Regions from separate parts of the Rhodoferax aquaticus genome, predicted to be linked through region 2. Evidence: predicted binding sites of a transcription regulator. Region 2 holds the regulator's gene; the other holds the start of a gene.
The links. Region 2 encodes LexA, which represses DNA repair genes until DNA is damaged. Its sites were predicted from a motif close to ACTGTATNNNNATACAGT; they were not measured.
Positions count from the first base shown of each region.

Region 1 (14,534 bases), 2.2 Mb from region 2:
TGCGCACAACCACCGCCAGCACCAAGCACACCGCGCTCAGGTGCAGGGAGGTGGACATTCCCTCGCGTGCAATGTGGGCCCACAGCGCGGTTAAGGAGCCTGTACCCACTTCAGTCCAGGCCAAGCCTGCCGCCGCAATCAGCAGCACATCGGCCATGCGGTCGGCAATGCGCTTTTTGTGGGCCGCCAGCAGGGCAAAGGGGCGGTCCGGGTAAAAGCACAGCAGGTGTTGCAGTGCCACCCCCACCAAAGCCCAGGCGGCGATCAACACCACCCAGTGGTCAGCCAACAGCAGCACATGTACGGCCGCCAATACGCCGGCCAGCGCAGCCATATAGCGCCGCTGGCGGTGCTCGCCCTCCAGATAGCGGGCAGAAAACACCCCAATCACCCAGCCCAGCAGTTGCACCAACACCGCCAAAACGCTCCCCAAGCGGGTCGGGTTGAGCCCAGCCTGCGCCTCCACGAGGTAGGGCACCAGCAGGGCGGACACCACGCTAAAGCCCAGCGCCGCGCCTGAGAGCGCGTTGCACGTCTGCCAAAGTGCGGCGGTAGGGCGGTCTTGCCGGCGGGGCGTGAGCAAGGCCAGCAGCATCAATGCGGCGGGCATACAGAGACTAACGGTTGCGGCAACTTGAAGCAAAGTCATAAAAAGCACCTCAAAGAGAAAGTTGTCGTATGCTGCCCGTCCTATAACGTTCTGTAAAATACATTGATAGTTTTAAAACGTTCTGTATAAAAGAACAATGAACCTAGAGCAACTGAACTTTCACCACCTGTTCTACTTCTGGCGCGTTGCCAAGTTGGGACATCTAACCCGCGCTGCGGAGGAGTTGCACACCTCGCAGTCGGCCTTGTCGGCCCAAATCCGGCAGCTGGAAGAGCGCTTGGGTGAGGCCCTGTTTTTGCGGGAAGGTCGCCGCCTGCTGCTGACCGACACGGGCCAACTCGTGCTCTCGTATGCCGACAACATCTATGGCTTAGGCCAAGAAATGCTGGGGCGGCTGCAGGGGCAGAGTGAGGGCATCACCCGGCTGCGTGTAGGCAGCATGGCCACGCTGTCGCGTAACTACCAAGAAAACTGGATTCGCCCTCTGCTGACCGACCCCTCGGTCGTGCTCACGCTGGAGTCAGGCTTGTTGGAGGGCTTGCTGGCCCGCCTGCTGCAGCACCAGCTGGATGTGGTGCTGGCCAATGAGACCGTGCCCGCCGACCCGGAACGCCCCTTGCACTGCCGCTTTCTGGGGAGCCAGGCGGTTTCATTGGTAGGCCCCAGCAAGGTGTGGCAAGCCCACAGCCTGCGTGTGCCTGAAGACCTGCAAGGCATGGACTTGGCCGTACCTGGCCCACGCCACGCGGTGCGGGCCCAGTTTGATGCCCTGTGCGCCGCCGCCGGAGTCACCCCCCGCTTGCGCGCCGAGGTGGACGACATGGCCATGCTGCGCCTGATTGCCCGCGACAGTGATTGGCTCACGGTCTTGCCCGAGGTGGTGGTGCAGGACGAATTGCTGGCGGGCAGCTTGGTGGTGGTGGGCCAGTCCGCCCAGCTCAAAGAACGGTTCTATGCCATCACCACGCCGCACCGGCATCGCACCGACATTGTGGAGCGCTTGCTGTCGCTCTCACCGCAAAACCCTAGGCAAGCCGACGCTTTGGCGGCTGGTACTCGGTAAACGCCGAAGCCAGCGCAGGGCCCACGCTAGCGCTTCTTTCGCATCTCTTCTAAAATATGGTTTTATATACAGTATTTTGAACTGAATGCCCATGCCATAAGCATTGCAGCGCAGTTCATTGGGGCTGTCAGCGATGGAGCAACAGGCCATGGAGTCTGCGGAATCGGTTGAAACCCTGGGGCGCACGGCCATGCCTGCGGGGGAGGGGGCGCCTGCCTATGCGGAGTTGGTGTGCCTGTCTAACTTCAGCTTTCAACGGGGGGCGTCGCAGCCGGAGGAGCTGGTGGCGCGCGCGCACCGTTTGGGCTACAGCGCCTTGGCCTTGGTGGACGAGTGCTCGGTGGCCGGGGTGGTGCGTGCGCATGGGGAGGCGCAGCGCCTGGGGCTCAAGCTGTTGCTGGGCGCGCAGTTTCGGGTGCCGCTGGGCGCGCAGGCCCACGCTCAGGGGCAGACCGCCACCCGTGGCACCGCCCATACTGGCGCGGCAGGTTTTACCGCCGTGGTGCTGGCCCACTCCTTGGAGGGCTGGGGCCATCTGTGCGCCTTCATCACCCAAGCGCGCATGGCCGCGCCCAAGGGCGAGTACTGCGTGGGCTGGGGGCTTGCGTATGCCGCGCACTGGGCAAGCCTGCAGGCGTGCGAAGTGCTGCTGCATTTTGATGGCGCTATAAAAACAGAAGCGGCTTGCGCAGTATCCATGGGCGCTAGAGCCCTATTTGGCCCTAATTTGTGGTTGTGTGCCAGTGCGGGCTTGGTGTCAGGTGACAGCTTGCAGGCGCAGCGGGTGCAGCAAATTGCAGCTCTCAGCGGCGTGCCCGTGGTGGCCACGGGCATGGTGCACATGCATGTGCGCTCACGCAAACCTTTGCAAGATGTGCTGACTGCCGTGCGCCTGGGGCTCCCGGTGTCGGCCTGTGGGTTTGCCTTGCAAGCCAATGCGGAGTCGCACATGCGGGTGCGGGCGCGGCTGGCTGCTTTGTTCCCCGCGCAGTGGCTGGCCAATACCTTGGAAGTGGCCCAGCGCTGTACCTTTAGCTTGGACGCGTTGCGTTACCACTACCCGCTAGAGGCGGTGCTGCCCGGCCAAACCCCGGCCCAAACGCTGCGCCACTACACCGAAGAAGGGGCGCTGGTGCGCTACCCCACTGGTGTGCCACCGCAGGTGCGCCAGCAGCTGGAGCATGAGCTGGTCTTGATTGCGGAGATGCGCTACGAGATGTACTTTTTGACCGTGCACGACATCGTGCGCTTTGCACGCAGCCAGGGCATTTTGTGCCAGGGGCGGGGCTCGGCGGCCAATTCAGCCGTGTGTTACTGCTTGGGCGTGACCGAGGTCAACCCCACGGAAACCAATTTGCTGTTTGAGCGTTTCATCTCCAAAGAGCGCAACGAGCCGCCCGATATTGATGTGGACTTTGAGCACCAGCGCCGCGAGGAGGTGATCCAGTACATCTATGCCAAATACGGCCGCGAGCGCGCCGCCATTGCCGCCACCGTGATCAGCTACCGGCCCCGCAGTGCCTTGCGCGATGTGGGGCGTGCGCTGGAGATCCCCGACGCACTGATTGCCGCTTTGTCCAAAGAGCACCCCGGCATGTACAGCCGCGAGGTTTTGGCCGAGCGTCTGGGTGATGCCCTGGCGCGCCTAGGGCCCGACTTTCAAGCGCCTACAGCGCGGCGCATGCAGCAGTGGGTGGACTTGAGCACGCAGTTGCAGCGCTTCCCCCGCCACCTGAGCCAGCACGTGGGCGGCTTTGTGCTGACGCAGGGGCCGCTCACGCGCATCGTGCCGGTGGAAAACGCCTCCATGCCGGACCGCTCCATCATCCAGTGGGACAAAGACGACCTCGATGCCGTGGGCCTGATGAAGGTGGATGTGCTGGCCTTGGGCATGCTCAGCGCCATTCGCCGCTGCTTGGCGCTTATCACCCAGTGGCGCGGCTTGCCACGCCCCATGCGCATGCAAGACATTCCGCGCGAAGACACGGCCACTTACGACATGATTTGCCGGGCCGACACGGTGGGCGTGTTTCAGATTGAGAGCCGCGCCCAAATGAGCATGTTGCCGCGCCTCAAGCCCCGCACGTTTTACGACCTGGTGGTGGAAGTGGCCATCGTGCGGCCCGGCCCCATACAAGGCGGCATGGTGCACCCCTACCTCAAGGCCCGGCAAAACCCCGAGGCCGTGACCTACCCCAGCCCACAGCTCAAGCAGGCCTTGGTGCGCACCCTGGGCGTGCCCATTTTTCAAGAGCAGGTGATGCAAATTGCCATGGCGGCAGCCAACTTCAGCGCGGGCGAGGCGGACCAGCTGCGCCGCTCCATGGCCGCGTGGAAGCGCAAGGGCGGCGTGAGCAAGTTTTACGACCGCTTGGTGGGCGGCATGCTCAAAAACGGCTACACCCAAGCATTTGCGGACACGCTGTTTCAGCAGATTGAAGGCTTTGGCGAGTACGGATTTCCAGAGAGCCACGCGGCCAGCTTTGCGTTGTTGGTCTACATCAGCTGCTGGCTCAAGTGGCATGAGCCCGCCTGCTTTTTAGCGGCCATGCTCAACAGCCAGCCGCTGGGGTTTTACGGGCCCTCGCAGCTCGTGCAAGACGCCCAACGCCATGGCGTAGAAGTGCGTGCCGTGGCCGTGGCCCACAGCGATTGGGATTGCACCTTGGAGCCTGCAGCACCGTCAGCAGCCCATGGTGGGGCAGACGCAGCACAGACCCATCAAGCGGCTGTGCGCCTAGGCCTGCGCTTGGTGGGCGGCTTGTCGCAAGAGGTGGGCCTGCGCATCAGTGCGCAGCGCGCGCTGGCGCCGTTCACCAGCACCCAAGACTTGGCGTTGCGCTGCCAGCTCGACGCGGGCGATTTGAAAGCCTTGGCCAGTGCCGACGCGCTGCAGTCTTTGAGTGGCCACCGCCGCCAGCAAGTGTGGGACGCTTCTGCTTTGCGGCCCGCCCCCGCATTGTTGCAAGGCGTGCCCATTGAGGAAGACCCCTTGTATTTGCCCGCCGCTGCCGAGGGAGAAGAAGTGACGTTTGACTACGCTGCCTTAGGGCTCACTTTGCGCTCGCATCCCTTGCTGCTATTGCGCAGCCAGCTATCAAAAATGAAGCTGCTTACCGCCGCGCAGATGCGCAACTACCCCAGTGGCCGCTTGGTGCGCGCATGCGGCATCGTCACCATGCGCCAGCGCCCGCAAACCGCCAAAGGCGTGGTCTTCGTCACGCTGGAAGACGAGACCGGCTCCGTCAACGTCATTGTGTGGAAAGCAGTGAAAGAGCAGTTCCGCCAAGAGGTCTACCAAGCGCGGCTCATGGCGGTGTACGGCATCTGGCAGCGCGACGAAGCCAGCGGCGGCGAAGTCCGCCACGTGATCGCCAAGCGGCTTGTTGACCTCACGCCCATGCTGGGCGACTTGGCCACGATCAGCCGGGACTTTCATTGACGGTGGGGCGTGCGCGCGCCGTGCAGCGTTGACAAGCTGCCGGACTGCGGCCAATACTCGCCGCCATGACACATCTCGTTTGGCTTGTGGCGACACTGTGCTTCTCTCTAGGAGCGGTGCAGGCGCAGGTGCTAGCGGTTGCGCCCAAACTGCCGGTTCTGGTCACTTCTGCCGATGGCAAAACGCCTGACGGCGGTCAGGCGGTAGAGATCCTCACGGAGGCAGCGCGCAGGGCTGGGCTCACGCTGAAGATGGAGATCCAGCCGTGGTCCCGAGCGCTGTTAACCGGGTCGCAGACCGCCAACGTTTTGCTGTTCCCCGTGGTGCGAACGGCAGAGCGCGAAGCCCAGTTTGAATGGCTAGGCCCCGTCAACCGGGTGGAGTATTGGGTGTTTCGCCGCACCGAGGGGTTAGCGCCAGTGGCTAAAACTTTGGATGACTTGAAGTCGGCCTCCATCGGCACCCTTGCCAACAATGCCAACAATGAATGGTTAAAAGCCAAGTTGCCAATGGCCACGATCCAACCCGTTCCCCTGTACAGCAGTTTGGCCCCCATGCTGTTTTTGGACAGGTTTGATTACTTGGTCGCAGCGCGCAGCACCTTTTTTGCAGAACTCGAACGGCTTGGCAAGCCAAGAGCTTCGGTACAAGCCCTATTCCCCCTGGTCGATGATGTGGCGGACGCCAAGTCGTATGTGGTGTTAGCCAAGGGCTCTGACCCGCAGCTAGTCCGTAGCATCAGAACTGCCCTAGAGCGCATGGCGGCGGACGGCACCTGGGACAAGATGTACAGAAAGTACCAGTAGTCATTTTTTCACGACGGCATCAGGCGCATGCAGCCGTTCGCGTCCTCAGCCAGGGCGCGTTGCCCGTTTCGGTCTAGGCTGTGATACCTTTGCGCCCCACCTTTTCACCCGGACCTTTCTATGCCACGCCTAGGCAGCATTCATCTCTATCCCATCAAGTCCACGGCAGGCATGGAACTGCCCCGCGCTTTCGTGAGCGAAGAGGGCTTGCTGGGCGACAGGCGCTATATGGTGGTGCAGCCAGACGGCACGTTTGTGACGGCCCGCACCCACCCCCAGTTGCAACTCTTGCGTGCAACCCCGCAAGACGGCGGCTTGCACCTGGCCTACCCGGGCCATGCCATCCTGAATTTGTATGAAAAAGACTTCAGCCTGGAGCCGCAAGCCACTGCGGTGTGGAGCGACCGTTTTACTGCTTTGCGCACCCATCCCCAGGCCGATGCTTGGTTCAGCCAAGTGTTGGGTGAGCCGGTGCGCTTGTTGTGGGTGGGTGCACGCTCTGCGCGTTATCGCGCCGCAACCGGCACGCGGGTCAGCATGGCCGATGGCTACCCGGTGCTGCTGATTGGCCAAGCCTCCTTGGACGACCTGAATCTGCGCTCTCACGCCTTGCACCAGATGCGCCAATTCCGTACCAACTTGGTGGCCACGGGCACCCAGCCGTTTGAGGAAGACAGCTGGAAGCGCATTCGCATCGGCGAGGTGGAGTTTGCGGTGCTTAAGCCATGTAGCCGCTGCATCATGACCACGGTGGAGCCGGGCACAGACCGCTTCAACGTGCTGCGCGAGCCGCTGTCTACGCTGGCGCGCTATCGCCGGGGGGACGATGGAGAGGTGTACTTTGGCCAAAACCTCGTGGCCCTTAATGAGGGGTGGGTGGAGGCCGGCAGCCCCATTGAGGTCTTGGAAACGGTGGAGCCCGTGGTCTACGCCGATACCGCGCCCAAGAAGCGGGTCTTGGTGTGTGTGGCCCGTGAGCCAGTGGCCCGTGATTTCGAAACCTTTTGGCTAGAAGCGGCCGATGGTCAACCGTTACCCAGTTACTTGCCGGGCCAACATCTGCCTGTCAGCGTCGATGTAGAGGGCCAGCGCCACCAGCGCCGTTACACCTTGAGCTCAAGCCCAGACCAGTTGGCACGCTACAGCATGAGCGTTAAACGCCAAAGCGATGGCCGCGTGTCATCCTGGTTGCACCAAGCGCTGCAAGTTGGTAGCACCTTGCTCGCCGAACCCCCTGCGGGGGACTTTCACTTGGGGGCTGGGCGCACGCTGTTGTTGCTCTCGGCAGGCTCGGGCGTGACGCCTATGTTGTCGATGGCGCGCACCTTGGCGTTGCGTGGCGAGCTCGGTGGGGTGCACTTGATGCACCTGTGCCGCAGCGAGGCGGACCTACCCGCTGCCGCCGAACTGGCGGCCATGCAGCAGCAAGGCTTGCAACTCACGTGGATCTTGAGCCAGCCCGGACCCCACTGGCGGGGCTTGCACGGACGGTTGAGTGACGCGCACTTGGCGCAAGTGCAGGGCTTGCTGGCGCGTGAGGTCTTTCTTTGCGGGCCTGAGGGCTTTATGGCAGATGCTGCCGATCGCTTGCGGGGATTGGGAGTGCCCGCAACCCACATCCAGCAAGAGCGATTTGGTGGCACTGCGCGTGGGGTGGACCGCCCCCATCAAGCGCTACAACTGCGCATTGGCACGCACAGCATTGCGGGAAATAACCAAGCCACCATTTTGGATCAGGCCCATAAGCACGGCGTGGCCTTGCCCTGGAGCTGCCGGGCTGGCGTTTGCGGCACTTGCAAGCAGACCTTGCTTTCGGGTGAGGTAGACCAGGCAGAGGTTCCCGCCATCACGGAAGCAGAGCGGGCGCAAGGCAAGGTGCTGACCTGCTGCGCAGTGCCGCTGAGCGACGTGGTGCTTGGTCCGCTGTGAATACTTTTTTTTTTGATCCCCTGCATCCAAACGCCCAAAGCCTACCTTCTCTAGCTAGGCCACTAAAAGGTGTTGGCGCGCTGGCGGTAGTACTCGGTTACCAGCGGGTCTGCCGTGGCGAGCTCTGCGATGCTGAGTGCACTCAAACCCTCGTGCTGGGTGGCTTTGAGCAGGCCTTGGCCTTCAGGGGTGTTCGGGAACTGCAGCAAGTTTTGGCTTAGTTTGGGGGCTTGGGCACTCCAGCGAGGGTGCGCCAAATAGGCCATGGGGGTGAGGCCTTTGGGGCAGCGCGTCAGCACTTTGAAGCGTGTGCTCAGCTCAGGCGGCAACAAGGTCAAGGTGGAGGCTGAGCCCACCGCAGCAGGTGCATCTCCGTTGAGCATGCGCTGCACACAGTTGCGCTGGGTGCCTGCAACCACCAGTTTGACATCGCGCCCAGGCACCACGCCATGGTCTCGGATGTCGCGCAGCGCAATGAGCACATGCACCGCAAATGGATCAGCCACTAACACCGCACGTTGGGACAGGTCTTGCAATCGCTTCAGGGGGCTTTCGGTTGGCACCACTACCAAAGGCTCCAGCGCCGCAGTGGCGCGGGCCAAGGGCGAAAAACCCTCTTCGCGCTGTAGCAGACGCGCCACGTGGGGCGACGCGCCGATGATGTCGAACTCGCCTTTGCGGGCGCGCTCAATGAACTGTTCAAAGTCTGGCGCAGTGGCCAAAACACAAGGCCTGCCTAAAGTGCGCTCAATCAGCGCCACGATGGGCTCGTACAGGCGTACCAACTGCTGCACGGGCAAGTAAGGCACCATGCCAAACACCAAACTACGCTCGCCACTTGGCGTTTGTGCCGCCACGCTGTGCACCAAAGGCAGCGCACCCAGCATACGTAAGCAGTGTCTACGGTTGAGGTGCATGGACATAGGATCTCTTTCGGTGCGCTAAAGCGGTGCGTAGGTGCTGGCCACAGAGTCCGCGACCAAAGGGGCTAGCAAGGGCAAGTCCAGCACAAAGGTGCTTCCTTGGCCCACGGTGCTGGTGACGCTGATGTGCCCGCCCAGCAGGCCATGGACGATATTGCGAACAATCGACAGGCCAAGCCCTGACCCACCCTGGCCCATTTTGGTGGTGAAAAAAGGGTCAAACACGTGTTCCAGCACATTCGCAGGCATGCCAGCGCCGTTGTCTTGCACGCGCAGCTCAACCCGCTGGCCGCCCGCCACGAGGGTGGCACTGATGCGCAGCAGTCCCGTGCTGTTGGGGCCAAACGCATGGCGTTCTGCGTTTTGGATGAGGTTGGAAATGACCTGGTCCAGGGGGCCGGGGTAACTGTCCATCACCACGCCAGTAGGGATATCCAACTCAATGGCATGCGCGCTGTGTTTGAGTCCGTAAGACATGGCGCGCATCAGGTCAGATACGATAGACAGCAAGTCAAAGCGCCGCCGTTGTTGCGAGGCGTCGTCTACGGCAACCCGCTTGAAGCTGGTGATGAGCTCGGCGGCTTTTTGGCTGGATTTGACCACCAGACCGGCCATTTCTTGCCCTGTACCTAGTGCTGCAATCAGGCCTTTTCTGGACGCGGTTTGGTTCTGAACGCTGGTGTCTGTCTCTCGCAAAAGGCTTTGTAGGGAAGACGCTGTGAGTAAGGCGTTGCCGATCGGCGTGTTGAGCTCGTGAGAAATACCGGCCACCAAGGCCCCCAGCGAGGCCAGCTTTTTAGCCTCTACCAGTTCGTCTTGTGTGAGCTGTAATCGGTCCAAGGTTTGCTCAAGGTGCTGCGTGCGTTCGCTGACCCGATGCTCCAGCACCGCATGGGATTCTTGTAAGCGCTTTTCTGCACTTTCCAATGCGGTAAATCGTTCACTCAGCACCTCAGACATGTGGTTAAAGGCTGTAGCCAGCTTGGCGAGTTCATCTTTGCCTGTTGCCGCAATGCGCACGTCTTGCTCGCCCGCCGCCATGCGGTCGGCGCCATTGCGCAAGGCCGTCAAACTGCGGGTAAGCACGCCCGACCAATAGACCAACAAGAGAGCAGCAAGCACCATGGTGCCTAAGCAGATCGCCAGCATACGCCCCAAAATTTGGTCGGTTGCGGCTTCAATTCCCCCTCTGTCGAGGCTGAAACGTGCAACACCGTAGTTACGCTGGCCCACCCGCAGCGTGGTTTCGGACAGGGAGGCGGCAGAAGCACTGGTGCTGCCCGCTTGGCTCAGCAACTGCTGGTTGCTGTCGCGCACCTCCAGAAAAGTGAAATCGCCCCGTTGCACGAGGTCGTGGCTCAGTTCGTCCAGTCCCGCCAAGTCACGCTGCGCTAACAAAGGCCCGAGGGCACTGGAGAGCAGGGCGGCACTGCGCGCGCTATCACGGCTACTTTGCTGCGACATCGCGTCCACAATCACCACGCGCGTGGCCAGCAAAATGGCCAGAGTGGTGAGAGAGAAAACGAGGACCGTGGCCAAGACCAGTTTTTGCCGAAGCGTGCGCATGCAAACGAGGGGTTGTGTGTGACTGTGCCAGCATAGTCGGGAACATGCGTGCGCACAAGCCATAAAGAGGCCGGAAAACGCCCTCTGAACTCGGTGTGCACGTTCTGCGTGTGGAAACCGGTGACCTTTTGCAAAGACTCAGGTACGATGCAAAAGCGGACGCGGTTGAACTTCCTTTTGGGGACACCAGACATGACGGACACCACCCACCTTGAGGCCAAAGTGCTGTTGCTGGACCATGATTCCGTGCACTGCAAGACGCTGACTGACTTTTGCGCCTCGATTGGTTTGCTAGCCTTGCTGCGTACGGCGCACGATGCCATCGCTTCGCTAGAGAGCAACAAAGATTTGGCAGGTGTTCTGTTGGCAGAAGACATGCCATGTGATGGACCCGATGGCTTGGCACTGGCGCAAGCCATACACAAGCTACGCCCCGAGCTTCCCATTTTTTTGCGCCGCACATCCACGCGCGGTTTGACGGCGTCTGAACAGCAAGCCGTAGGGCACCAGTGGCAATCCGACGACATTGATGGCTTGCGTGCCAGTGTGGAGCGCACCATCTTCAGTTTGCGCTACCCCACGGCGTTGGTGGACGGTATTGTGGATCTCACCACTTCCGCGTTGCGCTCGATGTTCCCCAATGCCCTGGTGCAGTCAGAGTCTCCGTATGTGGTGCATGACCGCATCATCCATGGCGAGGTGTCCACCCTGATTCCGATTGAGAGCACCTGGTGTCGTGGTTACATGATGCTGCAAACCGAAGAGAGCGCGCTGCGCCAAGGCTTGGTGCAGGGCCTGAGCTTTCAGGGTGTTGGAGGCGACCTTAACTTCCGTGAGATCAATAACTTGCTGGGGGAGACGACCAACTTGATTTGGGGTGCGTTTAAGAACCGCTACATACCGCCCCAAGCCTTTGCCAACCAGCAAACGCAAGTGCCCATTGTGATTAACCATGCGCACAAATACATTTCCTTTGGCTCGCCCGACCCCCAACTGTGCATCCGTTATCAGCTCACCGACCCAGGTCGTTTGGGGGCGCAGGCCTTGGTCATCGTGCAACGATTTATATTTAACCTGCACTGGTCCCCAGAGGACTTTGCAGTGTTTGCAGCGGCAGCATCTGAGGGCACCCCTACAGGCGACTTGGACTTGTTTTGAATGTGCCTTGGGCAAGGAGAAAAACACAATGGCGAACGTTTTGGTAGTTGATGACTCCAGCACAATGCGAGAGATTGTGTCCAGTTATCTGCGTAAGAACGGGTTTGAGGTGACGACGGCCACCGATGGCCGCGATGGAATAGCGCAACTGCGCGCTGACCCCGCCATTCGGCTGGTGGTCAGTGATGTCAATATGCCCATCATGGATGGCCTGATGATGGCTGAAAAAATTCGCACCGAACTAGACAACAAGAGCGTACACATCATCATGCTCACGACCGAAGACAACCCCTTGATGCGCGAGCGAGGCAAGGCCATTGGGGTTACGGGTTGGATCGTCAAACCCTTCAGAGGCGAGGCGGTTCTGGGACCCTTTAAACGCTTGTGTGGCCTTCAGCCTTAGCCATTAAGCAGGGTCTTTACACCTGCGCTTTGCGGCTGAGTCGCAGCCATAGTTTTTGCCCAGCCAGCGCAGCGGCGGCACTGATGGCACTTCTCTATGCCATGTCCAGCGCTGCCAGCCAATAAGGCCAGGCTTTCAACGCGGCTAGTTGGGTGAGGTGGTAAGTGGCATACGCACCGAAACCCAACAGGGCACCGCGCAGTGGTACCAAGGTGCCGCAATTACTCCAATCCACAGCACATCTAGCACCACCATTACACAGGCACCGGTAAGCCAGCTGGCAAAACGGGCTTTTGAGGGAGGCATGGTTTCATTGCGCAGGGTGTGGCGCAGTGCAGGGTATCTGCATCTCAAACGTGGTCCCGTGGCCCAGCGCAGAGCGCACATGGAGTGTGCCCCCCAGTACCTTTTTGACCAGGTTTTCGACAATCGTCATCCCCAGTCCCGTGCCACCACGGCCAATCTTGGTGCTGAAGAACGGGTGAAACAATTGGTTGAGCAGCGTTGCGTCCATGCCTGCACCATCGTCGCTCACCGTCAGATGCACCATGCCGTCTTGCGCGTGGGCTGCGATGTGCACAGTGCCTTGCTGCTTATGTTCAAACGCGTGCAGGTAAGCATTGTTAACCAGGTTGATCACCACCTGACCCAAAGCGCCTGGATAGCTGGCGACCCATAGTTCTGGAGCTATGTCGACCGTGACCTGATGCTTGTAGCGCTTGAGGGTAGGGCTCATGGTGTCCAAGACCTCGGTGACTACGGCGGCCACCTCAAACTCACGCATTTGTTCGCTGGCCTGGTCAGAGGCTACTTGCTTGAAACTTGTAAGCAACTCCACCGCACGGTGCAAATTGCGCTCGACCAGCGCCGTGCCATCGCTGATTTGCTCCACGAATTGCGCCAAGTCGGAGCGCTTGACCTGGCCCGCCTCGTACTGCATAAGAAAGTGACGTGCTGCGGCTGAGCAGGTGCTGGCAGCCATGAGGCTGTTGCCCAGCGGTGTATTGAGTTCATGCGACACACTAGCCACCAAGGTACTGAGCGTGGCTTTGGCCGCGCTGCGCGCCAATTCTTCTTGTGACTTGTGGAGCGACTGCATGGCTGCACTCAGCTGTTCAGAGCGCTCGGCCACCCGCTCTTCTAGGGTTTCGTTGAGTTCACGGATGTGTGCTTCGGCTTGCTTGCGTTCGGTAATGTCGATGTGTACCCCCGCCATCTTGAGGGCGCGCCCTTCAGGGCTGCGGCTAGACACTTGGCCGTGCGCGGCAACCCATATCCAGCGCCCGTCTTTGTGCAGTACCCGGTGCTCGTGGTTGTAGTAAGCGGTCTGCCCTTTAAAGTGGCTAAACATGGCGTCCATGATGCCCTCTAAGTCAGCGGGATGGCAAACGCGCATCAGTGTGGTGGTGCTTATGGGCTCAAGCTCTTCCAGGCGGTAGCCCAGTATCTCTGCCCAACGTGCGTTGACTTCCACCTCACCCGTAGTCAGGTCATAGGTCATGGTGCCCGCGTGGGTGCCTTGCACGATGTTGCGAAGTTGCTCACGCTCGTCTTGCAAGGCTCGCTCCGTGGCCTTGCGTTCCGTCACATCCAAGTAGGTCGTGACCATGCCGCCGTCCGGCGTGGGTTGCCCCATGATCTCCAGCGTGATGCCGTCGCTTGGGCGCGTGCGTTCGAATCGGTGGGCGATGAACTGGCGCGCCGCATCAATGCGCATCTTGGCCAGCATGTACGGGTCACCAGGGCCATATTCTCCGCGCTCGGCATTGAACAAAGCCAGTGCGGTGAATGAAATACCCGGCTTGCAAAGCTCCGCGGGTAGGTCCAGCAGCTCCCCAAATTTTTGGTTGCAGAGCTCAATTTCTAAGTCAGCGTTTACAAAACTAATGCCTTGGTTCACATTGCTGATGACTTGTTCCAACATGTCTGCTTTGTGGGCCAGTTCTTTCTCTCGTTGGCGCAGTTCTTGGGTGCGGGCATCTACGCGTTGCTCAAGTTCGGCGCTGAGGGCGACCAGCGCCTGCTCGCGCAAGCGCGCTTGCGTGACATCGGTATACGTAGTGGCCATGCCACCACCTGGTAGCGGGTTGCCGCAGACTTCGATGATGCTGCCGTCGGGGCGCTTGCGCTCAAAGCGGTGCGGCAAAAACTGCCTGGCCAATGCAAGGCGTGGTTTAACCAAGGCCTCAATATCGCCAGGCCCGTACTCGCCCATGGCTGCATTGTGTCTGAGCCCTTGCTCCAAGGTGGCGCCCACTTGGCACAGATGGTCAGGGAAGTTGAGCATGGCCTGAAACCGCTTATTGGCAGCCACCATCACCAAGTCACGGTCAAAAACGGTAAACCCGATGTCCAACTGGTCTAAGCCTTGCGCTAGCAAAGCCAGTTTTTCATCCGCCCCAAGGTCAATTGCCATGCACGCTCCAAACGCTTTACCCGTACCTCTGTAAGACGTTCAGTCTGCCCAATACCCGCCATTCGCGCAAGGGGCGGGCCTTTTAAGCCTATGACTATGCGTGAAAATGGCTTTGCAGAGCTGGGTAGAGTTGGCGATATCGATCGTACCGAGGTGCTAGTAGGGCTTGATGGCGAAGACTTGGGTTAAACAACTGGCCACTCTCCAGCGGGGAGCAA
Region 1 is NZ_CP036282.1:3,806,693-3,821,226, reverse strand. Features, by position in the region: gene EXZ61_RS17640 (NADH-quinone oxidoreductase subunit L) at 1-649, opposite strand, end outside; gene EXZ61_RS17635 (LysR substrate-binding domain-containing protein) at 747-1,673, shown strand; gene EXZ61_RS17630 (error-prone DNA polymerase) at 1,864-5,115, shown strand; gene EXZ61_RS17625 (substrate-binding periplasmic protein) at 5,181-5,921, shown strand; gene EXZ61_RS17620 (hybrid-cluster NAD(P)-dependent oxidoreductase) at 6,042-7,850, shown strand; gene EXZ61_RS17615 (phosphate/phosphite/phosphonate ABC transporter substrate-binding protein) at 7,913-8,773, opposite strand; gene EXZ61_RS17610 (sensor histidine kinase) at 8,792-10,339, opposite strand; gene EXZ61_RS17605 (chemotaxis protein CheX) at 10,532-11,497, shown strand; gene EXZ61_RS17600 (response regulator) at 11,526-11,900, shown strand; gene EXZ61_RS22635 (DUF2177 family protein) at 11,995-12,135, opposite strand; gene EXZ61_RS17590 (PAS-domain containing protein) at 12,211-14,316, opposite strand; gene xylB (xylulokinase) at 14,411-14,534, opposite strand, start outside.
Region 1: EXZ61_RS17630 (error-prone DNA polymerase) is a predicted target of LexA. The motif match lies at 1,729-1,746, and genes of this name have one in related genera.

Region 2 (14,534 bases):
GTGCGAGTGCGGAGTTTTATTTGGTTATCCTTGCGCCATTTGCGCCCTACCCTCATCATGAAAAATATTGCAATTGCTGTGTTGGCCTTGACTTCTTTGTGGGCCACCACTGCGCAGGCCCAGAACCAAGCCCAAATGGACTTGCCGCGCACCAAGATCGCGGCAGGCATGCATTTGATTGACGCGCAGGTGGCAAGCACCCCCAAACAGCAAGAAATCGGCCTGATGTTCCGCAAGGAAATGCCGGTGCACGAAGGGATGCTTTTTGTATTCAGCGAGTCCGCGGTGAAGTGCTTTTGGATGAAGAACACGGACTTGCCATTGACAGCAGCATTTGTGGCGGATGACGGCACCATCGTCACATTGGCGGACATGAAGCCCCAAACCACCGATTCGCACTGCTCTAAAAAGCCTGTGCGCTACGTCCTAGAAATGAACCTCGGCTGGTTTGCAAAGAAAGGCATTAAAGAAGGCTTCAAGCTCGGCGGCCAGCCGTTTGCGGCCAATTAGGCGTTCAGCCGCTGCACAGGCTTCGCTATTATTTTTATAGCCACTTACCCAATATCTATGGGCGCAAACACCCATTTTTAGTCTCAAAGCAAAAAGGCCACTGAATAGTGGCCTTTTTGCTTATCGCCTTGCGGCGACGGTGGGTTTACGCAAAGTTAGCTTGCGCGAATTCCCAGTTCACCAGCTTGTCCAGGAAGGTTTCCACAAACTTAGGACGCATGTTGCGGTAGTCGATGTAGTAGGCGTGTTCCCAGACGTCCACTGTCAACAAGGCTGTGTCAGCGGTGGTCAAAGGGGTGCCCGCTGCGCCGGTGTTGACGATGTCCACAGAACCATCGGCCTTTTTGACCAACCAGGTCCAGCCAGAGCCAAAGTTGCCGACGGCAGACTTCACGAACGCTTCTTTGAATGCCGCGTAGCTGCCCCATTTTGCGGTGATGGCTGTGGCCAATGCGCCTGTAGGTTCGCCGCCGCCGTTAGGCTTCATGCAGTTCCAGAAGAAGGTGTGGTTCCAGATTTGTGCCGCATTGTTGTAGATGCCGCCGCTGGACTTTTTGATGATCTCTTCCAAAGACAAAGCTTCAAACTCAGTGCCCTTTTGCAGGTTGTTGAGGTTGACCACGTACGCGTTGTGGTGCTTTCCATGGTGAAACTCCAGGGTTTCTTTGGAATAGGCAGGGGCCAATGCGTCAATGGCGTAGGGCAATGCGGGAAGGGTGTGTTCCATGGAGTCCTCGTTGGTGGTTTACAGAAAGCTGGATTGTAGAAACTAATTGTGAAGGACGGCACGCACACCCAGGTCAACCACACCGTCGGCGAGGGTAGCCTTTACGTGTTGTCCTGGCTGAAACTGCGTCACGCTGCCCAGTGGCCCACCGACATCGTCACTCAGCCATGCGTAGCCACGCTGCAAGACCAAGGAAGGATCTAACAGCTTGAGGCGCAATGCGGCTTTGGCCACGCGCTCTTGCTCGCAAAGCAGCGCACGCTGCTGCGCTTGGGGGTAAACCTGCTGCAGGCGGTCCAACTGGCTGCGCTTAGAGTGCAGCCCAGCGGTTAAGGCGCTGCTCAAGCCGTGCTCAAGTGCGGCTAAACGCAGACGTTGCCGACTGGCTAGCTCAGACGGTCGGCCTAGGCTGCTACTCAGGCGGTCTAGCCGTTGTTCGCATTGGTCCAACTTGCGCTCCACGGCAGCTTGCAGCTTTGTTTGCAGCGCATCTACAGCAAGCAACAAACTTTGGGCTGGCAGCGCGACCAGTTCAGCGGCAGCAGTGGGCGTGGGGGCGCGCAGGTCCGCCACAAAGTCTGCAATGGTGAAGTCTGTCTCATGGCCGACGCCGGATATGACAGGGACAGGACTGGCTGCGATGGTGCGCGCCAGTGTTTCATCGTTAAACGCCCACAGGTCTTCCATCGCGCCACCGCCGCGTACCAGAAGAATGACGTCAATACAGACATGCGACGCCTCTTGCGCTGGCGCGGCCCGCGCCCCTGCCAGACCATACAAACGCTCAAGCGCAGCCACCATTTCAGACGCCGCCGAAGCACCTTGCACCGAAGCGGGCGCTATGACTACTGGGATATGCGGTACGCGCCGCTGGAGCGTGGTTACTACGTCATGCAATGCTGCCGCCCCTAAAGACGTGACCAGCCCTATGCCACGTGGTGTTGCGGGCAGTTTGCGCTTGCGCTCAGCATCAAAGAGCCCCTGCGCCTGTAGAGCAGCCTTTAGCTTAAGAAACTGCTCAAACAAAGTGCCCTGCCCCGCCTTGCGCATGGACTCCACCACCAGCTGCAGCTCACCCCGAGGTTCGTAGACGCCCAGGCGACCGCGCAGCTCAACCCGATCTCCATCACGCGGGACAAAGTCCAAGGCACTTGCAGCACGGCGGAACATGGCGCAGCGGATTTGCCCACTGTCGTCTTTGAGAGTGAAGTAACAGTGCCCGCTGGTGGCTTTGGAGAACCCACTAATTTCACCAGCGACTGCCACAGGGTTAAACCGCGCGTCAAGTGCGTCCGCTATAGCGCGGCATAAAGCTCCCACTTGCCACACACGAGGCGCAGCGGAAAACGAATCAAGATCACCCATCAAACCCCCTTCGATCAACCGATAAGACTCTTCCGCCAGTGCCCGCCCATGATGCATCGACGTTGTGTTGCCAGCCCAAGGTTGAGGTCTGCACGTGCGCCATAATCGTGGAGACTATTTTTTGCGCGGAGAGATCATTTGTTTTCCATCATACAAGCCGCTGGCTGGCCGATATGGCCCCTGATTGCAATGTCTGTCGTGGCATTGGCCATCGTTATGGAGCGCTTTATCAGCTTAAAAACCAGCAAGGTGGCGCCAGCCCACCTGCTACAAGAGGTACTGACCGTATCTCGCAACAACGTGCCCGCCCCGGACGTGGTAACCCAACTTGAAACCAACTCCGCGCTAGGCGAAGTGCTGGCAAGTGGCTTACGTGCCATCAACGCCAACCCGAAATGTTCAGAAGACGATTTACGCGCCACCATGGAGGGAGCCGGCCGTGTCGTCGCCCAGCGTCTGGAGCACTACCTGAGCGCGCTGGGCACCATCGCTTCTGCAGCGCCATTGATGGGCTTGTTCGGCACGGTGGTGGGCATGATTGAGATTTTTGGCTCACAAGCCCCCGGGGGATCTACGGGTGGCAACCCCGCCCAATTGGCACACGGTATTTCTATTGCCTTGTACAACACCGCGTTTGGGTTGGTAGTGGCCATTCCCTCCTTGATTTTTTGGCGCTACTTTCGCGGCCGAGTGGACGCTTATTTGTTGACGCTTGAATTGGCAGCGAGCCAGTTGGCACGCCACTTGAAAACACTGCGCAAATAAGCGCGCTTTGCGAGCACCGTTGACATGAATTTTCGCCCCCGCCGCCAGGAAGAGCCGGAGATCAATCTCATTCCGTTTATTGACGTGTTGTTGGTGATATTGATCTTTTTGATGCTTTCCACCACGTACAGCAAATTCACCGAAATGCAGCTGACCCTCCCCGTGGCGGACACAGAGGCACAGCGTGACTACCCCAAAGAAATGATCGTGGCAGTGGGCGCTGACGGTGCCTACAGCGTCAACAAGGTCGCGGTGGTTGGCCGGTCGGTAGAAAGCATTGCATCGGCCATGGCGGAAGGAGCCAAAGCAGGTAAAGACACGGTAGTCATCATCAGTGCCGACGCCAGCGCCAAGCACCAATCGGTCGTTACCGTGATGGAGGCGGCACGGCGCGCGGGCCTGAATCAAATTACGTTTGCAACACAGTCCACCGCACTGGCGGGCGACAAGTAGTGCAATGGCAGCCGCGTGGGTCGGCGCAGTCGAGCAAACGCTGCTGCGCGCTTGGACACGGCGCGGCGCTCTGGCATGGGGCTTGCTGCCCCTCACCGCCCTCTATGCCTTGCTATATGTGTTGCGTCGTGCTTGCTACCGCTATGGTCTAGCGAAGCCGCAGCGCGTTGATGCCGTCGTACTCGTCGTAGGCAATGTCGTCGTGGGTGGCGCAGGCAAAACTCCCACCACCATCTCCATCGTTGAACACTTGCGCGCCCGCGGCCTTGCGATTGGCGTTGTGTCGCGCGGCTATGGACGTAACAGTGACGCAGCATCCGTGGAGGTACTTGGAGATACTTCGGTTGACTTGGCGGGCGATGAGCCCTTGCTGATCAAGCGGTCAACGGGGGTACCAGTTTTTGTGGCGCGCTCGCGCCATGCCGCAGCTTGCGCCCTCTTGGCGCAGCATCCCCACACCCAGGTGATCGTCTGCGACGATGGCTTGCAACACTATGCTTTGTACCGCGACATCGAGGTCTGCGTTTTTGATGACCGAGGGTGTGGCAATGGCCTCTTGCTGCCGTCAGGGCCACTGCGCGAGCGTTGGCCGCGCAGGCCCATCAAGGCGCTGGGACAACATACTGAGAATCTGCTCGTTTTAAACACCGGTGGCGTCGCCCAAACGGGGCAGTTTGTTGCGCGGCGCAGTTTGGCGCCGTACGCCATAGACCGCAACGGAAAGCACATTCCTTTAGCGGCCTTGTATGCGCCAGGGCACGAACCCGTCATGGCGGTCGCGGGCATTGCGCGCCCGGAACGGTTTTTTGACATGTTGCGCGCACAGGGTGTGCCCCTTGACAAGACTCTGGCGCTGCCAGATCACTATGACTTTAGTAGCTGGCCACCCAATATTTACGAGGGCTACCAGCTTATTTGCACCGAAAAAGACGCACTCAAACTCTGGCAGCATGCACCCCATAGTCTGGCGGTACCCTTGCAACAGGCAGCGGAACCCGCATTTTTTGACACCTTAGATTCCCACATCGATAGCGCGCTGCGCTCGCGTAAAGACTGATGGCGGCGCTATCATCCCCACATGGACACCAGACTACTACAACTCCTCGTTTGCCCTGTCACCAAGGGGCCCCTTGAATACAACCGCGAAAAGCAAGAGTTGGTTTCACGTAGCGCCATGCTGGCCTACCCCGTGCGCGACGGAATTCCGATCTTGCTCGAAAACGAGGCCCGCACACTGAGTGACGCAGAGCTCGGCCTATAAGCACACTTTCTATGGCCTGCACTGTACTCATCCCTGCCCGCCTGGCGTCCACACGTCTGCCCAACAAACCCTTAGCGGATATCGCGGGCCAGCCTATGGTGGTGCGCGTAGCCCAACGGGTGCAATCAGGTGTGCCTGAAGGGACACGCGTGGTGGTGGCATGTGACCACATCAGCATTGCGCAAGCCTGCGCACTCCATGGGGTTGAAGCCATACTGACCCGCGAAGACCATCCTTCTGGAAGCGACCGTTTAGCCGAAGCCTGTGAACTTTTGGCTTTGCCTGACAGCGACATCGTGGTCAATGTGCAGGGTGATGAGCCATTGATTGACCCCACGTTAGTTCAGTCGGTCGCCCAGTTGCTCAGTACCCACCCACAGGCGAGTATGGGTACTGCGGCACATGCGATTGACAATGTCTCGGACTTGGCCAACCCCAATGTCGTTAAGGTGGTCTTGGATGCCCATAACGTTGCGCTTTATTTCAGCCGTGCGCCGATTGCCTGGTGGCGAGATGGTTTTGCAAACGGAATGACGGCCTTACCAAGCCCTGCGCCCCTGAGACACATTGGCATTTATGCATACCGCGTTGGCTTTTTGCGGCAGTTCCCAACGCTGACCGTAGCCCCCATTGAGACCACCGAGGCGTTGGAACAACTCCGTGCGCTATGGCATGGTCACCGCATTGCCGTACACGTGTCCCAGCATGTACCGGGCCCGGGGGTAGACACTGAGCAAGATTTGGAACGTGTGAGAGCAATTTTCTCGCAAAGCCCCCCTAGTCTGTAAGTTAGCGCGTAGGCAGCCCGTGCTATTCTCACGGGTCAATTTACAAGCACCTAGGCACCCTCGGTACCTAGGTCAATAAGGCAAGTTTTAGCTACATCCAAGGATACCCATGAGACTGATTCTGTTGGGCGCACCAGGCGCTGGAAAAGGCACGCAAGCCACCTTCATCTGCCAAAAGTACGGAATCCCCCAGATTTCGACTGGCGACATGCTACGGGCAGCAGTGAAGGCAGGTACTCCCTTAGGTTTGGAGGCCAAGGCGGTCATGGCTTCAGGCGCGTTGGTCAGTGATGGACTGATCATCAACTTGGTCAAGGAACGCTTGACGCAAGCGGACTGCGCCAATGGCTTCTTGTTTGACGGTTTCCCCCGCACGATTCCCCAAGCGGATGCCATGAAAGCGGCCGGGGTGATGCTGGACTATGTCATTGAAATTGACGTCCCGTTTGACGCCATCGTCGAACGTATGAGTGGGCGGCGCTCACATCCGGCATCAGGCCGCACGTACCACATCAAATTCAACCCTCCTGCGACCGAAGGTAAAGATGACGTCACTGGAGAGCCCTTGATTCAACGCGATGACGATCAGGAAGAAACGGTCAAGAAGCGTTTAGATGTTTACAGCGCACAGACCCGCCCACTGGTGGATTACTACTCGCAATGGGCACGCCAAGAGCCCGCCATCGCCCCCAAGTACCGCGCTATTAGCGGCGTAGGTAACGTTGATGCCATTACCGCACGTGTCATGGAAGCCCTTAGCAGCTAACACACAGTCGGCAACCGTGCACCAGAAAGGCCGCTTTATGCGGCCTTTTGCATTTGCATCAACCCATCAGTTCCAAAATGAGGGCAATGCGCGCCTTCACTGGCGACAACGCACCCGCATGTGGCAAGGCATCCGATGCGCTTGCCGCAATCACAGCACCGTTGGCACAACGCGAGCAACGGACCACGCGTATGCCTAGTTCCTGTGCCTCACGCAAGGCGCTTTCCAAATCTGCCTGAATCGTGCCATTGCCAGTGCCGGCCACCACGATCCCGCGCAATGGGTGAGCTTCTGTACTTGCGTCAGCACACAATGCTCTTACCATGGCACCGGATGCACCCGCATAGTTCATCACGACGTCTACGCGCGGCCACACATGCCCCGCCTTCGGCTCAAACTGCAGAGTAAGTCCTTGGTGGACGCCCGGCCATGGGTGCAATTGACGCACCAGACCCTCTTCCACGAAGCCCAAAGGCCCAGCCTCCCCAGAGTCAAATGCATCCAACTTGTACGTGTGCACCTTGCGCACATGGGCCGCATCATGCACGGTGCCCGCGCACACCGCCATTACGCCGTGAGCCCCCGGCGTTAGCACAAGGGCCACGGCATCCAAGAGGTTTTGAGGTCCGTCTGGCGTCATCGACGATGCGGGACGCATGGCACACGTCAGTACAACTGGCTTTTCCGAAAGGCCCACAGTAGACAAGGTGCGAGACAAGAAAAAAGCCGTTTCTTCAAGGGTGTCCGTACCGTGCGTCACCACAATGCCTACGACATCGCGGTCCGCCAAATGATCTTGTATTCGGGCATGCAAGGCCGCCCACTCAACAAACCCCATGTCCTTGCTGTCCACTTGGGCCACCTGCTCAGACACCAACACGCGTCCGTCGAGTTGGCTTTTCAAGCGAGGAACAGATGCCAGCAGCTGATCGACCGCCACTTGTGCGGCGCTATACCCCACATTGTCTGAAGCATCACTGGCCGTACCTGCAATGGTTCCCCCGGTTCCCAGAAAAACGACTTTCCCTTGTTTTTTTGCGCTCATAGCTTGTCAATCTCATAAAACTGATTAAAAATACAGTTACTGTATATTGCAACAGCTGTTAAAGATAACAGTAGTCACCTATGCAGACCTAAGGAGTCAGTATGCTTGATAGTCCCAAACTCACGGCCCGGCAGCAACAGATATTTGAACTCATCCAAACCGCCATCGCGCAAACAGGAGCCCCCCCTACCCGGGCCGAAATTGCCAGCGAGTTAGGTTTTAAGTCAGCGAATGCAGCCGAGGAGCATTTACAAGCCTTGGCCCGCAAAGGTGTCATTGAATTGGTTAGTGGCACGTCGCGCGGCATTCGCATCAAGAGCAATGCGGCTCAATCGCCGTTTGGCTCCCGCGAAAAGTACTCGATGTCGCTTCCAGGCTTCGGGCAACTCTCACTTCCATTGGTGGGCCGTGTAGCGGCTGGTTCACCCATATTGGCGCAAGAGCATGTAGACCAAAGCTACTTCGTGGAGAGCAGCTTGTTTCAACATCGCCCTGACTATTTGCTAAGAGTACGTGGCATGTCGATGCGCGACGCAGGCATTATGGACGGCGACTTGTTGGCAGTACAGGCGACCAAAGATGCGAAGAACGGGCAAATCATCGTTGCCCGCCTAGGTGATGAAGTCACTGTAAAGCGCTTTCGCCGCAACAAACACCTGATTGAGTTACACCCGGAGAACCCAGACTACCAAACCATCGTGGTAGAGCCAGGTGAGTCGTTTGAAATTGAAGGGCTCGCTGTAGGGCTGATTCGCAACACCATGCTCATGTAACTGCTGATCAAGTGCTTGTAGCTATGAACCTCGCCTTCATTACCCATACCGCGCTGGCGGCATTGACCAAGCAGTTTGGTCGCCGCTCAGCTCCCAAGCCAACCGAGCCGGTGCAAAGTATCTTCACTACAGACTTCGCAACGTCCAGAACTCTGCAACTTGGAAGCTACTCAAGCAAGTCACTTCAGAAAACGTACGGTTTGCGAGTCGCGAAACCCGTTCGCGTGTTGCGCGTTATCGAGCGCGACAGCGCGCATTTTGGTCACGGCCGTTTGGTGATGTCCGGAAGAATGGCTGACGTGTGTGCTGAGCTAGACAGATTGGTTGCGTTAGAAGCTACGGCACAGTAGATAGCCCACCATAACCTAGCACAAAGGCGCGCCGGAAGACTATTAAATACTAGCGTTTTCACGGAGTCCCAACTGGCGATAACAGCAGCCTAAGACAAGGCACAATGTGTGCTATGAATATTGTGATTCTGGATGATTATCAGGACGCTGTGCGCAAGCTCGCGTGCGCTGACAAGCTGGATGCGTACCAAGCCAAGGTGTACACCAATACCGTCAAAGGGCAAGGTCAACTCGCAGTTCGACTCAAAGATGCTGACATCATCGTTCTTATCCGTGACCGATCGCAGATCAGCAAGTTACTGATCGAAAAACTTCCCAAGCTCAAGCTTATCTCGCTGACCGGGCGAATGGGGGGCTACATTGACGTTGCTGCATGTACTGAACGAGGCATCGCAGTGGCAGAAGGGGTTGAAACATCAGGCGCAACCGCCGAACTCACATGGGCATTGGTGATGGCCGCGATGCGCAGGCTACCTCAGTACATTGGCAACCTCAAACACGGTGCTTGGCAGCAATCAGGACTTAAGTCAGGGGCAATGCCTGCCAATTTCGGTCTGGGCAGCGTACTACGAGATAAAACATTGGGGATTTGGGGCTACGGCAACGTAGGTCAGCTTGTTGCTGGCTACGGTAAGGCATTTGGCATGAAGGTATTGGTATGGGGAAGCGAGACCAGCCAAAAAAACGCCGAGCACGATGGCCATGTGGCGGCTACAAGCCGCGAAGAATTCTTTAGCCAATCTGACGTTTTGTCTTTGCACCTCAAATGCAACCCGTCAACCCGGCACATCATTACCCACGCTGATTTGGCCTTAATGAAGCCTACATCACTGCTGGTCAACACAAGCCACACCGAATTGATTGAGACAGACGCTTTGATTGGTGGCCTCAACCGCGGTCGGCCCGGTATGGCCGCTGTGGACATCTTTGAAACCGAGCCAATCTTGCAAGGGCATGCCTTGCTCAGACTAGAGAATTGCCTTTGCACTCCCCACATTGGGTATGTAGAACAAACGAGCTATGAACATATGTTCAGCGTGGCGTTTGACAATGTTGCCAACTTCATAAAGGGGACACCTTCGAACATCGTCAACCCTGGTGCTTTACAGGTGCGCAGATAAGCGAAGCGTCATTCAGGCTTGGGCGGCTCGAAGTTGATTAAGTTATCGGACTGCTCCGAAAGATCTAAATCGAGAGCCAGATCCACAGACGTCGTGGCCACAGCATGCGAAGGTGCCTCTAGAACACTAGACAGCGCGAGTGCAGGTGCTTGGGGAACAGGCCTCACACTGAAGGGCACCAAGACCGACTCAGACGGAGCCATGACCCTCTTGAGCACTGCATGAAGCATCAGCAAGTCTTTGAATGCGTCCAAAGTGACGTTGGCGCTCAAAGGCAACTGTGGATCTCGCACCAAACAGCGTTCCATATAGCCCAAAGCGTCTGGAGATGGCCAAAGCTCTGTCAGCTGCGCGCATAGCTGAGGATAGCTGTCCAAGGCAGCGCTTTCAGCGGTGAAAATTTCAAACTCAGGGACGTAACCTGTAAAGCATGCGTTGAACTTTTCACGGTATGTATCAAACGCCGGTTTACGGCTCAAGGTATGCAAAACGTTCAGCAAGTCTAGGTACACCAGCGGATCGGCTTCTTCTGCGTCCCGAATATGGCCTTCCAGGACTGCTAGCGCCTCATCGTACTGGCCCAAGGCCACGTAAAAGTCTGCTTGATGGCGAACGTCAATCAGCTCTTTCGCTTTGACCGCCCGCATACCGCTGTCTGTGCTGTGCGCGAAATCTCGTTGCCTGAAACCTTGGCTGCTTTGCGCTGGCAACGCAAACGCCGATAGCAAAGAGTCAGGGGAAGCACGGCCATCGCTTGCATCCTTCGACACATGCGCAGGCATTTCAACTCTCGCTTCTGCCAAAGACTCCAGTTTCGCCTTCGCTGAACTGGAAGCCTCTGCAGGCTTGCTCTTGGGTGCACCAGCAGCTTCATCCAAGCCCAAGATGCTGTTGTGAATGGAGCTCTCGTCAGCGAACTCCCCCCGCCACCAAGGCGATTCTGTGGTTGCGCTGGCGGCTTTGCGCCTCAATACCCAAAAGCCACCTACGGTCGCAAAGCTCAACAGAGCGATAAGTCCGTAAATGACCGGATTGGCATAGCGCTCAGACTCCGCCTTGTCCAAACGCGCTACCAAGTCAGTAATCGACTTTTGGTTATCTGTAGTCTGCTGTTGGAGCTGCTTGAGCTTAGTTTCGGTGGCTTGAGCATTCTGCGCGTCTTTAAGCACATCCTCAGGAGACGCAGTAAGCGCTTTCCAAACAATGGTGGCATCGGCACGCAGTTTTGCGTCTTCTTTTGGCTCTGAGCGCAACTCGTCACTCGACTTCAATACGGGATCGAGCTCGACCGACAGGTCCAAAGACTCTAGCTTCAGCCTGGCCTTCTGCGAAGGGATCTGCTTGCTTTGTTTATGCCCTTCTACCCTTGGGCTGGGAGTCTTCTCAGTGGCGACCAATGCCTGGCCCGACTTCCCCACTCCGCTCGGTCTTTGGCTGGCACGCAGGGCAGCTAAGCCGCCTCCTTTATTTTGCTCTTGGCCGGACTCCTTCTCGCCCCCCGCTACAGACTGTTTTTTAGAGCCCACGTCACCTGCTTGCCCTGTAGCAACGGTCACGCTTGGGGTTAGTGGCCCCCGTCCCACTGGGCTTTGTGCAGCAGGTTCGCTCGGCATATCCGCCAGCAAAACGTATTTGCGTGTCGCCTGAAGGCCACAGCCCGAACGCAGATACACCGTGACTACGGGCTCATCAATGCGCTGGCGCACAAGCACACGGACTACTGAATCGGAACCTTGTTGGGTTGCGGAGCTACTGACGGAAACGCGAGCGGGATCTACACGGTTATCTCCGTAATAGACGTCGGCGTTAAAACAAAGCGCGCTGGCATCTTCATCTGCAGCAATTTGCACGGGCACCGCTACTTCCAACTCTTGTCCCAATAACGCAGGGCCGCGAACCCGGCCCAAAGTAATCGCAGAACTTCCCGCCACCGTCAAGAGTAGCACCACACCCACACCAAAATGCTTTAAACTTAAACTAAGTTTTCGCTTCATTTATGCTGCACTTTTTTACAAACTAGCTTGATCCTACCGTGTTCAGGTCACCCCAGTCGGCGGCAATACGCGCAAACCACCCACTATTCCACTATTCAACACCAATTTGCTATGTCACTTCAATACAAAAACGTCGCGGTTGTAGGTGCAGGTGCCATGGGGCGTGGCATTGCCCAGATTGCGGCGCAAGCCGGTAGCCAGGTGTATCTATTTGATTTAGACCCGGCTGCCGTGCAAGCGGCCATCCAGCAGCTGCAAGGGCAATGGCAAAAGCTGTGCGACAAGCAACGCATCAGCCAAGAGTTGGCGCACACCTATGCAGGCCGCCTGCAAAGCGCTGCAGCGCTGCAAGACCTCGCCGACTGTGATTTGGTTGTAGAAGCGGTGGTGGAGCGTTTGGACATCAAAGCCCGGTTGTTCAAAGACCTAGAAGCCATCGTGGCGCCCACCGCCGTGTTGGCTAGCAATACGTCCTCCCTGTCTATCACTGCTATCGCCGCCGCATTGAAAACGCCGCAACGATTTGCGGGCTACCACTTCTTCAACCCTGTGCCCTTGATGAAGGTGGTCGAGGTTATTGGCGGCCTCAAGACAGATGGTGCTGTGATTGAAGGATTGCGCACCTACGCCAAGCAAATGGGGCACGCCCCAGTGATCGCCCAAGACACCCCCGGCTTCATCGTGAACCACGCGGGGCGGGGCTATGGGACCGAGGCTCTGCGCATCGTGTCCGAAGGCGTGGCAGATTTCAGCACGATTGACCGTATCTTGCGCGACCAAGCTGGCTTCAAACTTGGCCCCTTCGAACTCATGGATCTGACTGGGCTGGACGTGTCCCAGCCCGTCATGGAGTCCATCTACCACCAATACTTTGAAGAAGCGCGCTACCGCCCCAGTGTGATCTCTGCCCAGCGCCTGACAGCCGGGCTCACAGGCCGCAAGGTGGGAGAAGGCTTTTACAAATACATCGACAACCAGTCCCAAACCAGCCCGGAGCCGGCGGTACCCGTTGTGGATGAGCTACCTCCTGTATGGGTGTCACCACGCGCCACACGTAGGCTGGAGTTGCTACAGTTGCTTAAAAACTTGGGCGCCAAAATCGAAACCGGGCAGTCCCCTTCTGCCAATGCACTCACGCTAGTTGCGCCTCTGGGCTTTGATATCACCACCGTGGCAGTGGTGGAAAGGCTGGACCCAGCGCGCACGGTGGGCATTGACATGCTGCTAGACGATGCCATTACCAAGCGCCGCGTGTTGGCGACCAACCCGGCCACCCGGCTAGATATGCGCAACGCAGCGCACGCCTTGTTTGCGCGAGATGGCAAGGCGGTGAGCGTCATCCGCGACAGTGGTGGCTTCGTCACGCAACGCGTGTTGGCGCACATCGTCAACATTGCCGCCGATATTTGCCAACAGTCCATCTGCAGACCTGCCGACCTAGAAACTGCGGTCACGCTTGGGCTTGGCTACCCCATGGGGCCTTTGGCTATGGGCAATGCGTATGGCCCCACCAACATGCTGGAAATCCTGTTCAACATGCAAACGGTGTACGGCGACACCCGCTATCGCCCCAGCCCCTGGCTGCGCCGCCGCGGCGCCATTGGCCTGAGCCTCTTGCAAGAAGAAGAGTAAGCCCGCACCAAAGACGCACAAGCGACAGACTTGTGCGCAAGTAGGCGTCCCCGGGGTGACAATGGACGGATCAACCTTGATCTCCTCAGTCACCCAAAAGACAGGCCATGGACGAACCTATTCTTACTATTGACGAACGCGCAGCGATCAATGCAGGTCGCTGGTTTTCCTCACTCTCACCGTCGCTCAAGCACGACATTCTGCGATGTGCCTACGTCAAACGCTACAAAGACGGCGACCTTATTGCCGCACGCGGCGAACCGCCCGAAGAATGGATTGCCTGCGCCAAGGGCGCAGTGCGCGTGAGCTCTACCTCCATCTCCGGCAAGCAAATCACCCTGACCTATGTGGAGCCGGGAATTTGGTTTGGCGACGTATCCATTTTCGACGGCTCGCGGCGCACCCACGACGCCTATGCGCATGGCGCGAGCACAGTGCTGTGTGTGGCCATCGCGGACTTCAAAAAGATCTTGGCCACGCACGTCGAGCTGTACGAAGCCCTGCTGCGGCTGCACGCGCGGCGGATTCGCCAGCTGTACGGCTTGGTGGAAGACCTCAACACCCTGCCCTTGCGCGCACGCTTAGCCAAGCAGTTGCTGCACTTGGGTCGCAGCTATGGCGTCCCATCACTCAGCGACGACAAGGAACTGCGTATCGGACTGCAACTGGCACAAGAAGAGTTGGCTCAGTTGCTGGGTGCCTCACGCCAGCGGGTCAACCAAGAGCTCAAATCGATGGAGCGCGAAGAAGCTATTCGCATAGAGCCCGGTGGTCTGGTCATCCGCAACCGCACCGCGCTCATGCGCATCATTGAATCCGACGCCTAAGCCCTACTGCCCACACTAACCCCTAGCACCGCATGAGTAACTTCGACCATTTCATTGGCACCCAAGGCGTGAGCGACAAGCATGCGTTTGACGTCGCCGCGCTCACCCACTGGCTTCAAGTCCATTTGCCTGGGTTTGTAGGCCCGCTACAGGTGGA
Region 2 is NZ_CP036282.1:1,628,953-1,643,486, reverse strand. Features, by position in the region: gene EXZ61_RS07655 (DUF192 domain-containing protein) at 58-510, shown strand; gene EXZ61_RS07650 (superoxide dismutase) at 656-1,237, opposite strand; gene xseA (exodeoxyribonuclease VII large subunit) at 1,280-2,602, opposite strand; gene EXZ61_RS07640 (MotA/TolQ/ExbB proton channel family protein) at 2,741-3,367, shown strand; gene EXZ61_RS07635 (ExbD/TolR family protein) at 3,392-3,820, shown strand; gene lpxK (tetraacyldisaccharide 4'-kinase) at 3,825-4,877, shown strand; gene EXZ61_RS07625 (Trm112 family protein) at 4,899-5,081, shown strand; gene kdsB (3-deoxy-manno-octulosonate cytidylyltransferase) at 5,093-5,869, shown strand; gene adk (adenylate kinase) at 5,979-6,635, shown strand; gene EXZ61_RS07610 (asparaginase) at 6,694-7,680, opposite strand; gene lexA (transcriptional repressor LexA) at 7,782-8,453, shown strand; gene EXZ61_RS07600 (hypothetical protein) at 8,477-8,803, shown strand; gene EXZ61_RS07595 (D-2-hydroxyacid dehydrogenase family protein) at 8,917-9,924, shown strand; gene EXZ61_RS07590 (hypothetical protein) at 9,933-11,918, opposite strand; gene EXZ61_RS07585 (3-hydroxyacyl-CoA dehydrogenase) at 12,030-13,550, shown strand; gene EXZ61_RS07580 (Crp/Fnr family transcriptional regulator) at 13,658-14,377, shown strand; gene EXZ61_RS07575 (phosphotransferase family protein) at 14,410-14,534, shown strand, end outside.